Regions from separate parts of the Arthrobacter sp. TmtSoilC51 genome, predicted to be linked through region 3. Evidence: riboswitches for the same ligand, from Rfam matches in the RefSeq annotation. Region 3 holds a riboswitch; each other region holds the start of a gene.

Region 1 (3,206 bases), 260 kb from region 3:
GCGGACCTTGGAGGGTCCTGCGCCGAAGCGTCCGTCCTTGGGCAGCAGGTCGGCGGGAATAGTGATGCTGTTGTCGCTCACGTGTGGCTCCAATGGGTATCGGTTAGAGAGGGGAGGTGGCAGGTGGCATCGGCTGCCCCTTCGACTCCATCATTCTGCCTGACCGGGCCCGCGCTCAGGAATCTGCGGTTGTCATAGTCCGCCACGTGGAATGCCTGAACCACTACGGGCATTCGTGCCCGCGGAAACATTATCCAGAGTAATTCCAAATAAGCTAGGCTAGGGTTGGCGTTCCTGAGGTGTCGATTGCACACCGTCCACCTTGGCTGGGACGCGGTACGGTGGAGATTACGCAACAAATGCGTTCGAGGAGAGCTGAGCTGGATGACGGATCTGATCGATACCACTGAGATGTATCTTCGGACCATTTTGGAGCTTGAAGAAGAGAACATCGTGGCTCTTCGCGCACGTATTGCCGAGCGTTTGCGCCATTCGGGACCCACAGTTTCCCAGACCATCGGACGCATGGAGCGCGACGGCCTGGTGATTGTGTCCAACGACCGTCACCTGGAGTTGACTGAGGTCGGACGCAAGCGGGCCACTGAAGTCATGCGAAAGCACCGCCTTGCCGAGAGGCTTCTGGCGGACGTCATTGGTCTCGACTGGGCGTATGTCCATGACGAGGCATGTCGCTGGGAGCACGTCATGAGCGAACGTGTGGAGCGGCGGTTGTATGAGTTGTTGGAACATCCCACCGAGTCGCCGTATGGCAACCCCATTCCGGGCCTGGAGGCACTTGGCGGCCTCGCCGGCCAGCCCCTTGCGCGCCTGGACGTCAACCTGCTGCACGCGATGGACGGGTACGCCGCCGATTCACGCGTAGTCGTCAGCCGACTCGCTGAGCCCATCCAGGTTGAGCCGGAACTCCTCACCCAGCTTGATGAAGGCGGGATTCGTCCCGGCGCCACCGTCTCCTTGGAGAGGGTGGGGGAGTACATCTCTGTTCGCGTTCCCGGCATTGAAGGAGCGCTGGAGCTGCCTCCCGAGGTAGCCGCGCACGTCTTCGTCGCCGTTAGCTGACTTTCCGGCGTGTCAGATCTCACGTTGGGGTCTTTGGCGCGCGTGTGACCTGCGGGTTTCCGCGATTGATGGTATGGAGCCACGCCACAACACGGTGTTTCGAAAGATAACGAATTTATTACTGCGGACTTTAATCGCCTATAGTTATCTACTAGCGCCGATACCAAAGCGTTACCTGATCTGGAGCCGAGCTCTGCCAGCGGATCAGGTGTGTCATCAACTACTGGCAGAGGCGGGGGAACCACAAGCGGCTGCCTAAAGAAGCAGCCTTGGGGTGAAGTCCGCAGCAGAAGTGCCTACTAACGCAAGTCCTCCTTGGGATACCTGTGTGCCGTTTGCGCTTCGTGCGGACCGGGTCTTTGAACTCTCTGACCCGAATCCGACAGCTAACTTCGCAGGCTTTCTAGAGAGGAACAGAGTTTGACATCGCAGAACGTCAGGGGTCGCCGCCGCGCGTCCGGCCCCGCTGCTGAGCTGCGGCCAGCCCGCGCCGCAATGGAGATCCGGCCACGCGACACCCCGCGTCAGGTGCGCCGCCGCAAGAGCCCATTGCGCCAGGTAGCCGACTTCGCCGCAGCCAGTGGTGTCGGGCAGAAAGCCGGAGTTGCGCTTGCCGCCACCGGACTTGCCCTGACTGTAGGTCTGCCGGCCACAAGCCCCGTCATGGCCACATCCGAGTCCGGTCAGACTGAGGCAGCCCTGACCGTGCCCGGTGGCAGCCAGCCCGAGGTTTCTGCGGCAGCGTCTGCCAAAATCGATTTCAGCCGCGCAGCGGTCGCCACCGCAGCCGATCCTGACGGCAAGCTCAAGCAGCTGCTGAGCGCGCAGTCTGCGGGCAGCATCCAGCGCGCCTCCTCACTTGGCACCTTGGGCAGTCCACTGGACAAGTTGGTCACGGCGTCGCCCTTTGGCTATCGCGTCAGCCCGCTCACCGGCGGCACGGGTGACTTCCACCGTGGCCAGGACTTCGTGGCCCAGTGCGGTACCGCTGTTCACGCCGCAGCCGCAGGCAAGGTCACGTTCGCGGGCTGGCATGAGTATGGCGGAGGCAACCGCGTAGTGGTTGATCACGGCAACGGCCTCGAGACCACGTACAACCACCTGTCGTCCTTCAACGTCAAGGTGGGTCAGACCGTCAACCGTGGCGATACCGTCGCGCTCAGCGGCACCACGGGCGCATCCACCGGCTGCCACCTCCATTTTGAGGTCCAGGTAAACGGCGAGGTCGTAGATCCCATGGGTTGGCTCTGAGCTAGTTGATGGTGCTCTCTCGCATTGATGACACGCCCCGTGACCTGAATGTGACATTCACGAATATCTGTTGTACCGTCTAAAGCGCATCGGCTTTTTAGGGGGCCGATGCACTTGGGTGGATTGCCTAGCTCTGCCACCACTCAAGGTCCGTTCGCAAAAATCGTCTGGCAGGGGCGGGGGAACCAATTTTGGTCTTCGAATCAGAAGGCCTTGGGGTTAAGTCGCAAAAGCTTCCCGGAAGCCGCGCGGCCGGATGACTCCCATCCGAATCCGACAGCTCACCTCGCAGGCATTGGGAGAGGCTACCTTCGTGTCATCACGCACTACCCCTGCGCGCCATCGCGCCGAATTGGTTCGTACGAACCCGTTGAACAACCTTTCCAAGGCTGTCTCAACCAATGCAGGCACCGTAGGCCGCCAAGCCGCCGTTCTGGCCGCAGCCTCTGGACTCGTTCTCAGCGTCGGACTCCCGGCCCAGGCCGCAGATACTGACGTTTCCAAGTCGGAAAGCTCCAGCACCCAGCAGTTGGTAGCCACCGCAGTTGTCACCGCCGAGCCCACCGCAACCGTTTCCTTCGAGAGCCCGGTAGTGGCCACCAAGGAAGCCCCCAAGGTTCAGCGGGCCTCCCAGCGCACGCAGACTAGCGATAGCCAGGCGAACGGCGCACTCTCTGCCCTGTCCTCCACGGCCAAGGATTCCGCTTCCAGCGCGGCAGCCTCCGGACTCGCAGCCATTGCCTACACCGGCATCGGCCACCCCTACGTTTGGGGCGGCACTTCCCCCAATGGTTGGGACTGCTCCGGATTCACCCAGTGGGTTTACGCCCAGGCCGGCATCAGCATCCCCCGCGTCAATGCCTGGACGGTCATGA
Region 2 (3,206 bases), 1.1 Mb from region 3:
ACCATGACCAGCTATGACCCGGAAGACGATCCGCGGACCTTCGGGGCCTCGGGCGCAACCGAGCGGGACGATACGGCCGGCGACACTGCGGGCGACCCGGGCGATGTCCACGCCGATCCGGATATGCGCCAGGAAGAGGACAAGGACCCCGCGGCATCGTCCAACCCCGATCCTGCGGACGGGAACATCACGGGACTGGAGCCCGGTGGCGGGGTGCCCCCGGGAGAAACCCCGCCGGGCGAGGGCAGTATGAGCGGCGACCAAGGCCACGAAGAGTAGGTCGTCTCCCAGCCGCTGTTTCGTCGCTGCCCAACAACGTAACAGCGGCCCAACGACGTAATAGCGGCGGCCGACTCCGGTTACGGCAGCCTCAGGATCTCCCCGAGGTCGTAATCAGCCGGCTCCTCCAGCTGGGAATAGGTGCAACTCCCTGGAGTCCGGTCCGGCCGCCACCGGCGAAACTGGGTGGTGTGCCGGAACCGCTCGCCCTCCATGTAGTCGTAGGCGACCTCGATGACGAGCTCTGGCCGGAGGGGAACAAAGGAGAAGTCCTTGCCAGCGCTCCACCGGCTCTGTGCGCCAGGCATGCGGGAGCCAGTGGTTGCTGCATCTCCTTGATCAGCCCACTGGCCCCAAGGATGTTCGCTGAACTCGGTCTGGTATGGCTCGAGTTCGGCCACCAGGCTTTCGCGCTTGGCCATGGGAAATGAAGCCACCACCCCAACGTGCTGCAGCTGGCCGGCGTCGTTATAGAGCCCGAGCAGCATCGACCCCACAACCTTTCCTGTCTTATGCCAGCGAAATCCAGCCACTACGCAGTCGGCGGTGCGTTCATGCTTGGTTTTGAACATGACCCGCTTATTCGGCTGGTATGTCCCGCCGAGCGGTTTGGAAAGTATGCCGTCCAGCCCAGCACCTTCCAGCTGCACGAACCAATCCTGCGCTTGGTCCAGTTCCGTCACCGCCGGCGTTACGTACACGGGCGCCTCAGCCTTGGCCAGGGCCTTCTCCAGGGCAGCGCGACGCTCGGAAAACGGCTTGTCCATGAGGTCCTCATCTCCTATCGCCAGGATGTCGAATCCAATGAAGGAGGACGGCGTCTTTTCAGCCAGCATCCGCACACGACTGTCGGCGGGGTGGATGCGCTGCTGAAGGCCTTCGAAGTCGAGCCTGTTGTTCGCTATGAGGACGATCTCGCCGTCGATGACGCACTTGTCCGGAAGGTTCTTCTTGAGGGCTTCCACCAGTTCCGGGAAATACCGTGTCATGGGGCGTTCGTTGCGGCTGCCCAGGATGATCTCGTCACCATCTTTGAAAACAATGGTCCTGAACCCGTCCCACTTGGGCTCGTAATGCCCCACATCCGGAATGTTGGGCACGGACTTGGCGAGCATGGGCGAAACGGGCGGCATCACGGGCAGGTCCATAGGACTATGTCTACCGGCCAGTACATGCCGAAAGCTAGTCTTGGGCGATGGATATCTTGGCCGTTCTTGTGGCCGTACTGGCAGCACCTGCCCTCATTGCGGCCCTTTGGTTCTGGGTCTCGCGCCAGAACAGCAAGGGGAAAGTCCGGCGCGGCGCCACGGGTGGGATGCTGGGTGTGGCGGACGAAATTTTCCGACCCGAGACCCATTACGCACACCAAGTCCAAAGGATCCAGCACGAGCTGCCCGCCCCGGCTCCGGCCCCGGAGCCTAAGTCCTAACCGACCTTCGCTCTGGAAGACGTCCCGCCCGTTACATTAATGTGACTTTAGTTTGCTGCTCATGTACCGTCGAAGAGCGACCCGTATCTCCGCTGGGCCGCTTCCGGGTTGACGCCGAGCTCTGCCGCAAACCGGAATCCGCCAGACTCGCGGCAGAGACGGGGGACCCAGAGTTCCCGGGCCTGATTCTCCATGGGCCCTTGGGGTGAAGCCGCCATGTGCGGCCGGACGGCCTCGTCCGAACCCGACAGCTAACCTCGCAGGCGTTGAGAGGCAACCACCATGTCCCCAACCATGGATCAGCCGCGCCGCGCCCAAATAGCGCGCGAGCGTACCCAGCCAACCGGACGCCGTCGGGCCCAACCCAGCGGATCCTCCACCAGTGCGCCAGCAGCAGAAGCAGCGTCAACAAGCACGACGCCGGAACCCACCGCTGCTTCTAATCCCACCACCGCGGCACCCACTACGCGCGCGGCCGCTCGCGCCGCAGAGCGTGAGCGGGCAGCCCAGGCGGTCATCGCTCTTGCTGAAACAACGCCCGCGGACTCTGCTCCGTTGGAACCGGCAACGGCTGCGATTCCAACTGTTCAAGCTCCCGCACCGATCGCCCCCGAACCGGCTTCCACTCCGGAGCCCGCCACTGCCGCCATCCCGACGGTGGATGCCGCTTCTTCCACTCCGGAGCCCGCCACTGCCGCCATACCGACGGTGGCCGCTGCTTCACCGATGCCCTCTGCATCCCCGGCACAGGCGAAGAGCCCCGCCCAGCTGGCGGCAGCCGCCACCGCTGCGGCTGGCCTCGCAAGCCGGAAGGCCCTCCGCACGCGAGCAGCCCAGCCCTCGGCAGGCGGTGCCCCTACGTTCGGAGCTTCATCCTTGGGCGGGTCATCAGTGGGTGGATCGTCCTTCAGCCACGAACCACACGCCGTCCTCACAAAGGCGGCCTCGGTCAAGACAATGGGCCAGCGCATGGCAGTCGTCGCCGGAGCTTTGGGCTTGGTATTGACCGTTGGCACCGTGAGCCAGGCCTTCGAGCTTCCCTTCTTCGGGCAGGAAACACCGGCCCAGGAAGCCAGTGACGCAAAGACTGGTGGCGACAGCAGGCAGTCAACCTCGGCCACCCCCGCACCCAGCTCGTCCAACTCCACTGCTGCTTCGGCGGCCACCAGCGAGGCCGGACAGCCGGCAACTGTTGCAACGCAGTCGTCAGAAGAGGCACCCGCTCAGGGATCGCCGTCGTCCCTTCCGACTCCGCAAGTTTCACTCGCGGATCCTGTCTGGGTTCCTTCGGCAGTCCCGTCGGCTGTTGTTCCTGTGCCGGGCGTGACAACTCCTGTCCCAACCCAGCCAGCCCCGAGCCCGGTTCCGTCGGACACGGTTACCACCCCACCTGCCACGACGACGCCGGCCCCCACTGTCACTCCGGCGCCTACTCCAACACAGGCTCCGGCGCCAAAGCCAAAGCCGACCGGCAGTCCCAGCACCACGCCGTCCAATG
Region 3 (3,206 bases):
CGATCTCACCCTGAACGTGGATACACGCGAAGTTTCCCGCGCCGGCGAGGACATCCAGCTCACGGCAACGCAGTTTGAGCTGCTTCGTTACCTCATGGAGAACCCCAAGCGCGTGGTCAGCAAGGCACAGATCCTGGACCGCGTCTGGGACTACGACTTCGGCGGGCAGGCCAACATCGTGGAACTGTACATTTCCTACCTGCGCAAGAAAATCGAAGCCAACCACCCCCCGATGATCCACACCATCCGCGGGGCCGGCTACGTCATCAAGCCTGCGGACTGAACCTTGTCCACCCTTTCAGAAGTAGCCCGCAAGACCCAGCGGAGCTGGTTCAATCCCTCAACCTGGCATCTGCGCACGCGACTGGTCCTGGTGGCAATGGCATTGCTGGTGGCGATTTGCGGTGCAGTCGGGGTGGTCAGCTATGCCTCCATGGACATGTACTTCAACAAGCAACTCGATAAGCAGTTGGAGCAGGCGTCCAGCCGCGCGAATGACTTCGGCAGGCCGCCGTCGAACTTTCCTTCAAGCGGCCGGCCAGATCCCCTGGAGGCCCGCGGCCAAGGTGCCGGGACCCTCAACGCGAGGATCGATGGTTCCACCGTCATCAACTCGGGCCTCATAGATGCCAACGGCCGGCGCGCCGCACTGTCGGCCGAAGACAAGCAGGTCCTGCTGTCACTCCCCCGCGGCAATCTGCCTGTGGACCGCTCATTGTCCAATGGCGACTACCGGCTGGTGGCCGTTGAAACCGCCTACGGCGACGTGATCGTGACGGGACTGCCGTTGGCTGACAAGCAAAACGCCGAGGCATCGCTGGTATGGACCATGGTGTTTGTTTCTCTTGGCGGCCTGGTACTGATCGGCCTCGCGGGTACCGTCATTATCCGTAGGACCATGCGGCCCCTGGAGCAGCTTTCGGAAGTCGCGACGAAAGTCTCGCGGCTGCCCCTCGACGCCGGTGACGTGGCACTTGCGGTGCGCGTACCGCCGTCGGCCTCCCATCCGGGAACGGAAGTGGGCAGCGTTGGCCACGCTTTGAACCAAATGCTCAACAACGTTGCCAGGGCGCTGGCAGCCCGGCAGGAAAGCGAAACCAAGGTCCGACAATTTGTGGCCGACGCGTCCCACGAACTCCGGACGCCGCTGACCGCCATCCGCGGCTACACAGAGTTGCTACGCATGACCGAGAACTTCACCGACGATGGACGAAAATCCTTGGCACGCGTCCAGAGCCAATCGGAACGGATGACCACGCTAGTGGAGGACCTGCTGCTGTTGGCGCGCCTGGACGAAGGCCAGCCGTTGAAGGTCACGGATGTGGACCTGACGCAGCTGGTGATCGAGACCGTCAGCGACGAAAAGGTGATGGCACCGGACCATATCTGGAAGCTCCAGCTCCCTGACGAACCGATTACGGTGCGCGGTGACGCAACCCAACTGCATCAGGTGTTGGCCAATCTGCTGTCCAACGCACGCAAGCACACAGATCCCGGCACCACGGTGGTCACAGGCGTCATGCTCTCTGCTGACGGTAGTGCGGTGGTCACCGTCACTGACGATGGGCCTGGCATTCCGCCCGAATTCCAAGGCCGTATTTTCTCGCGATTTGCCCGGGCTGACGCCGCAAGATCGGGCTCTGAGGGGACCTCCGGATTGGGCTTGTCCATTGTCGAATCGATCGTTCAAGCGCACGGCGGAAGCGTGGAAGTTACGTCCAAGCCGGGACGCACTGAGTTCGCCCTCCGGCTCCCCTCAGTTTCAAACGAACGCGCATAACGAATCGGGCAACATGACGCGCCGTGATCGTGATCTCTGTTACCTAAATGTGACTTAAGCCGAAACCTCCTGTACCGTCGAAAGGGTGGGTCGCCCCTAACTGGCCCCACACCCGGGATGCGCCGAGCTCTGCCACTTCCCGGAGTTCCGTTCTCATTCGAGGCAGAGACGGGGGACCCAGAGTCTCCGGGCACAGTATTTTCCTTGCCCTTGGGGTGAAGCCGCAGCTACGCGCGCGGCCGGATGACCTCATCCGAACCCGACAGCTAACTCCGCAGGCGCTGAGAGGTAATCACACATGTCTGAATTCAACGATCAGACGCGCCCTTCCGCGCGTCACCGTGACGAACACAATGCTCCCCTGACCAAGTCGCAAACCGTTCTGAAGAACGCTGCACGCCGCGGCAAGACGGGGCAGCGGATGTCCGTTGTTGCAGGAGTCGTTGCCGCCGCCTTGGGCGTCGCCTCGCTCGGCCAGGCCGCAAACGCTGCGTTCAACCTCCCGGAAACGAGCCAGGCGTCCGAGACGCAGGCTACCGCCCAGGTCAGCAACAAATCAGCGGAAATCTCAGCTTCCTTGGATGCTGCCGCCAAGAAGGGCGCCGCCGATAGGGCCGCCGCAGACCAGGCAGCGGCCGCACAAGCCGCCGCCGAGAAGGCCGCCGCTGAGAAGGCTGCCGCGGACCAGGCAGCGGCCGCACAAGCCGCCGCCGAGAAGGCTGCCGCTGACGCAGCCGCCAAGCAGGCTGCAGATGCCGCCGCTGCTGCAGCCGCAGCCGCCGCAGCTGCCCCCAAGGCAGTGGACGATCCCGCAGCTGCCAAGGCGTACGCCGCCAGCATCCTCGCCAACTACGGCTGGGGTCCGGGCGAAATGACTGCGCTGAACACGCTGTGGGAGAAGGAATCCAACTGGCGGACCACCGCGACCAACGCCTCCAGTGGCGCCTACGGAATCGTGCAGTCATTGCCGGCTTCCAAGATGGCGACTGCCGGCGCTGACTGGGAGACCAACTACCAGACCCAGATCAAGTGGGGCCTGAACTACATCAAGGAACGCTACGGCTCCCCCTCGGCCGCCCTTGCCTTCCACTTGGCCAACAACTGGTACTAAGCCAAACCCTGAAGCAGGCTTGAGCCCACCCCAGCGGGCTCAATCGTGCAGGGCCTGATTGCCGCCCCATTTCCGCCGTTCGCAGTGTTTTTTGAAGCGACCGGCAGGAACCGGGGCGGTTTTCGCGGTTCAGGCCGTTTCCCCGTTTGAAGGCTTTCCACGTTTCACAGTCGCATCACAGCGGCTGCCTAAAGCCCTCATAATCCTTGGCCGCATGCTGGATGCATGACGCTCATAGATCCAGCCGGCAACGCAGTGCAGCACGCTGCACACGCTGGGCACTGTGGTGCTTCAGCCGTGCCTCAACAGCGGTCG
Region 4 (3,206 bases), 440 kb from region 3:
ACGGCAATGGGCCGTGCATACGGCCAGTGGAGTCCTCCTGGCCGACCACATTGTGGTGACGCGCTGCGCCCAGAGTCAACTGCGCCGCATGCTGGCCGATCTCGGCATCGCCATTGGCCAGAACCTCGTGGCAGCCATGCGTGCCGTCGGCATGCACTTGGTGGGCGTTGGCGAACTCATCACCCCCACGCCCAAGGAAGTACTCCGGCAAGCCAAAGCCGTGGGGCAAGCGATCTCATCCAAGGTGGCTCTCCCAGCTGGGCCGGGCATCGCCCTGGCGTAGAAACCACCGAAGGCCAGTTCAGTCCTTGCCTTAAACGAACAAAAATTAACTCAAAAGAGCGGTACGTAAAGGGTCGATTGCTAAAGGGCCGGTTACGAAAAAAGGCCGATGCCTTCGAAGACTTTGGTCCTCGAAGGCATCGGCCTTTTGAGCTGGAGCGTGAAGCTTAGGCGCCAGCGCGTACGTACGTGATGGGGCCTGTTGCGGTAAGCCAGCTGATCGGGTGGATGCCCGTCTGGTTACCGTTGATGCCACCGCTGATGGCCTGGCCGTTGCCGATGTAGATAGCTACGTGGCCGGACTGGACGATCATGTCACCGGGCTGGGGGTCGCTGACAACCTTGCCGTAGTTCATGAACTGCATGGGTGCGAGGTCGCCAACCGGAATGCCTGCGGAGCCGAGGGCCCTTTCGACCATCGCGGTGCAGTCCTGGAAGATGCCGATCTGGGCGTAAGCCGAGGCGACCATGGCAGCGTTAATGCCACCAACAGCCGGAGCTGCAGCAGCAGGGGCAGCCGCGACGGGAGCGGCAGCAGTGGTTGCCGCCGCCTGAACGGTAGCGGTCGCAGGAGCCTTGGCCGCCGGGGCCGGAGCAACGGGCGCCGGCTTTTCAATAACGGGAGCCGCTACGGAAGCAACCGCAGGGCGCTCGAAGTTGACCTTGGCCGTGGATGCGGCCGTAACAACCTTGGTGGGACCCTCGGTGACGGTCTCGGCGACCGTAGCAGGGCTGGAGTCGCGCTGAACAGGGGTTTCTGCTGCGTGGGCAGCAATGGAACCCGTAAGGACGAGGCCCGAAGCTGCTGCGATGACAGCGGCCTGGCGACCTGCGCCCGAGGCGTTGCTGGCAACGGCCTTGGAGATTGAGATGAACGGATTAGGACGTACGCTGTCCGCCTTACGACGGCCGCGAAGAATGCGTGAAGACATGAAAGAGCCTCTCCCGATGCCTGCGAGGTTAGCTGTCGGATTCGGATGGGAGTCACCCGGCCACTATCCCCCGCTGTTCAGCGGAAGCTTCGTGACTTCACCCCAAGGCGCGCTCTGAAAGCGGGCCAAAATGGGTTCCCCGTCTCTGCCGTAGGTTTGTCTGCGAACGGATTCCGGACTGCGGCAGAGCTAGGCAATCAGGCCGGAAGTGCCCGCTACGTGGAACAGGCACAGGTACAACCGTACGGGAAGATCATCTCAAAGTCACATTTACGTAACGAGAAGTTCAGTTTTGGCGTGTCGCGGTGACCATTTCGAGATCTTCGCAAGTATGTAGAAAACCTTGTTATTCCGGGGAATTTTCGCCATCCGGGTCGTTGGGAACCGCGAGTTTCTTCCGGGCTGTAACAGCGAGGAAGATCACCAGGGCAATCGCCACCACGGCGAGGCCAACGATGCTCCAGGGGAAGGGCTGGGAAGCGGCCGGAGCCGGCTCAATGTTTTCGGTACCGGGGGCCGCCGTGCCCGCCGTCGGAACAGCCACCGAAGCCGACTGGGAGGCACCTGCCTGGCCGCTCGCCGTCGTCGTGCTTGTCCCGGATGCCGTAAACGTAAAGGTGCCCTCGATGGGGTGCGAGTCGGAGCTGACCACGCGCCAGACCACCGTGTATTCGCCGGCCGGAGCACCCTGCCGAAGTTTCTGCACGGCCATGTTGTCGATGATTTCCACTGCGCCGTCCGCCCAGTTTTCGCCACCAGAGGTGACAGTCACACCCGAGCCGATGGCCAGCGGCCGGTTGTTGAACGTGATGGATACCGACGCCGGCACTTCAGTCACCCGGGCACCGTTCGCCGGGTTTGTTGATTCGGCGACGTCGTGGGCGGAGGCCGGGGCGGCGGCAAACAGCAACGCTGAAGCGAAAGCCAGCGCGGCGACGACGGCGGCCAGAAGCGGGCGGATGGTACGCATGGGGCGGTTTCTCCTAGTGTTGGCTTCCTTACAGACTAGGCGAATCGTCCCAGCGGCCCACATTGGCGGGCATAGGATTTGAGAGCAAACTCCCCCGATCCCCGGAGACCTTCATGCTTAAACAAGGTTCTGCAATCGACCGTTACTTCAAGATCTCCGAACGCGGTTCCACGTACTCGCGGGAAATACGTGGCGGATTCGCCACCTTCTTTGCCATGAGCTACATCGTTGTGCTGAACCCGCTGATCCTTTCCGGGGCAGACTCCAGCGGAGCTTCGCTCGGCTTCACGGCCGTCGCGGCCACTACGGCCTTTGTGGCCGGTATCCTCACCATCCTCATGGGCGCTTGGGCGAAGCACCCCTTCGCCGTGGCAACTGGCCTTGGCGTGAACGCATTCGTAGCGGTGACAGTTGCCTCCCACCCGGAGCTGACGTGGCCGGACATGATGGGCCTTGTGGTGCTTTCGGGCGTCACCATGCTGATCCTGGTCCTCACCGGATTCCGCACGGCCGTTTTCAAAGCCGTCCCGGAAGCTCTCAAGACGGCAATCGTGGTGGGCATTGGCCTCTTCATCGCCCTGATAGGCCTTGTCAACGCAGGCTTTGTCCGGCGCATCCCGGATGCCGCGGGCACCACTGTCCCGCTCGGCCTGGGTGTGGACGGCAAGCTGATGGGGTGGCCTACGTTGGTTTTCGCTGTCGGCCTGATCCTGACCATCGCGTTGGTAGTGCGAAAGGTCCGCGGCGCGATCCTGATCGGCATCGTGGTCTCCACTGCCCTGGCCGCCATCCTCGAATTCACGCTCCATATTGGCCCAAGCTTCGACGGCAAGAACGTCAACCCTCGCGGCTGGTCCCTCGTGGCTCCCACACTTTCCGAATGGGGCGCTCCGGACCTCTCCTTGATTGGTAAAGCCAACCCCTTCGGCGCCTTTGAGCACCTCGGTTTCGTGGCCGCCGCGCTGCTGGCTTTCGTGATCCTCCTCAGCATCTTCTTCGACGCCATGGGCACCATGGTGGGC

What was found. Region 3 has a riboswitch for cyclic di-AMP ahead of ACZ5G6_RS03960 (aggregation-promoting factor C-terminal-like domain-containing protein). Riboswitches for the same ligand answer to the same signal wherever they lie in the genome.
Region 1: it holds a riboswitch for cyclic di-AMP, as region 3 does, so the genes downstream of both, ACZ5G6_RS05120 (M23 family metallopeptidase) here and ACZ5G6_RS03960 (aggregation-promoting factor C-terminal-like domain-containing protein) in region 3, are expected to answer to the same signal.
Region 2: it holds a riboswitch for cyclic di-AMP, as region 3 does, so the genes downstream of both, ACZ5G6_RS21960 (hypothetical protein) here and ACZ5G6_RS03960 (aggregation-promoting factor C-terminal-like domain-containing protein) in region 3, are expected to answer to the same signal.
Region 4: it holds a riboswitch for cyclic di-AMP, as region 3 does, so the genes downstream of both, ACZ5G6_RS01885 (NlpC/P60 family protein) here and ACZ5G6_RS03960 (aggregation-promoting factor C-terminal-like domain-containing protein) in region 3, are expected to answer to the same signal.

The regions. Positions count from the first base shown of each region.
Region 1 covers NZ_AP035877.1:1,077,068-1,080,273, forward strand. Annotated here, with positions in the region: gene serC (phosphoserine transaminase) at 1-81, opposite strand, end outside; gene ACZ5G6_RS05115 (iron-dependent transcriptional repressor DtxR) at 385-1,080, shown strand; cyclic di-AMP (ydaO/yuaA leader) riboswitch at 1,260-1,496, shown strand; gene ACZ5G6_RS05120 (M23 family metallopeptidase) at 1,501-2,331, shown strand; cyclic di-AMP (ydaO/yuaA leader) riboswitch at 2,477-2,640, shown strand; gene ACZ5G6_RS05125 (C40 family peptidase) at 2,645-3,206, shown strand, end outside.
Region 2 covers NZ_AP035877.1:4,806,942-4,810,147, forward strand. Annotated here, with positions in the region: gene ACZ5G6_RS21945 (DUF6480 family protein) at 4-279, shown strand; gene ACZ5G6_RS21950 (ATP-dependent DNA ligase) at 360-1,427, opposite strand; gene ACZ5G6_RS21955 (hypothetical protein) at 1,475-1,708, shown strand; cyclic di-AMP (ydaO/yuaA leader) riboswitch at 1,838-1,988, shown strand; gene ACZ5G6_RS21960 (hypothetical protein) at 1,991-3,206, shown strand, end outside.
Region 3 covers NZ_AP035877.1:821,605-824,810, reverse strand. Annotated here, with positions in the region: gene ACZ5G6_RS03970 (response regulator transcription factor) at 1-283, shown strand, start outside; gene ACZ5G6_RS03965 (sensor histidine kinase) at 287-1,780, shown strand; cyclic di-AMP (ydaO/yuaA leader) riboswitch at 1,916-2,073, shown strand; gene ACZ5G6_RS03960 (aggregation-promoting factor C-terminal-like domain-containing protein) at 2,079-2,891, shown strand; gene ACZ5G6_RS03955 (glycosyltransferase) at 3,117-3,206, shown strand, end outside.
Region 4 covers NZ_AP035877.1:381,228-384,433, reverse strand. Annotated here, with positions in the region: gene ACZ5G6_RS01890 (NAD(P)/FAD-dependent oxidoreductase) at 1-283, shown strand, start outside; gene ACZ5G6_RS01885 (NlpC/P60 family protein) at 450-1,214, opposite strand; cyclic di-AMP (ydaO/yuaA leader) riboswitch at 1,218-1,386, opposite strand; gene ACZ5G6_RS01880 (copper resistance CopC family protein) at 1,561-2,184, opposite strand; gene ACZ5G6_RS01875 (NCS2 family permease) at 2,298-3,206, shown strand, end outside.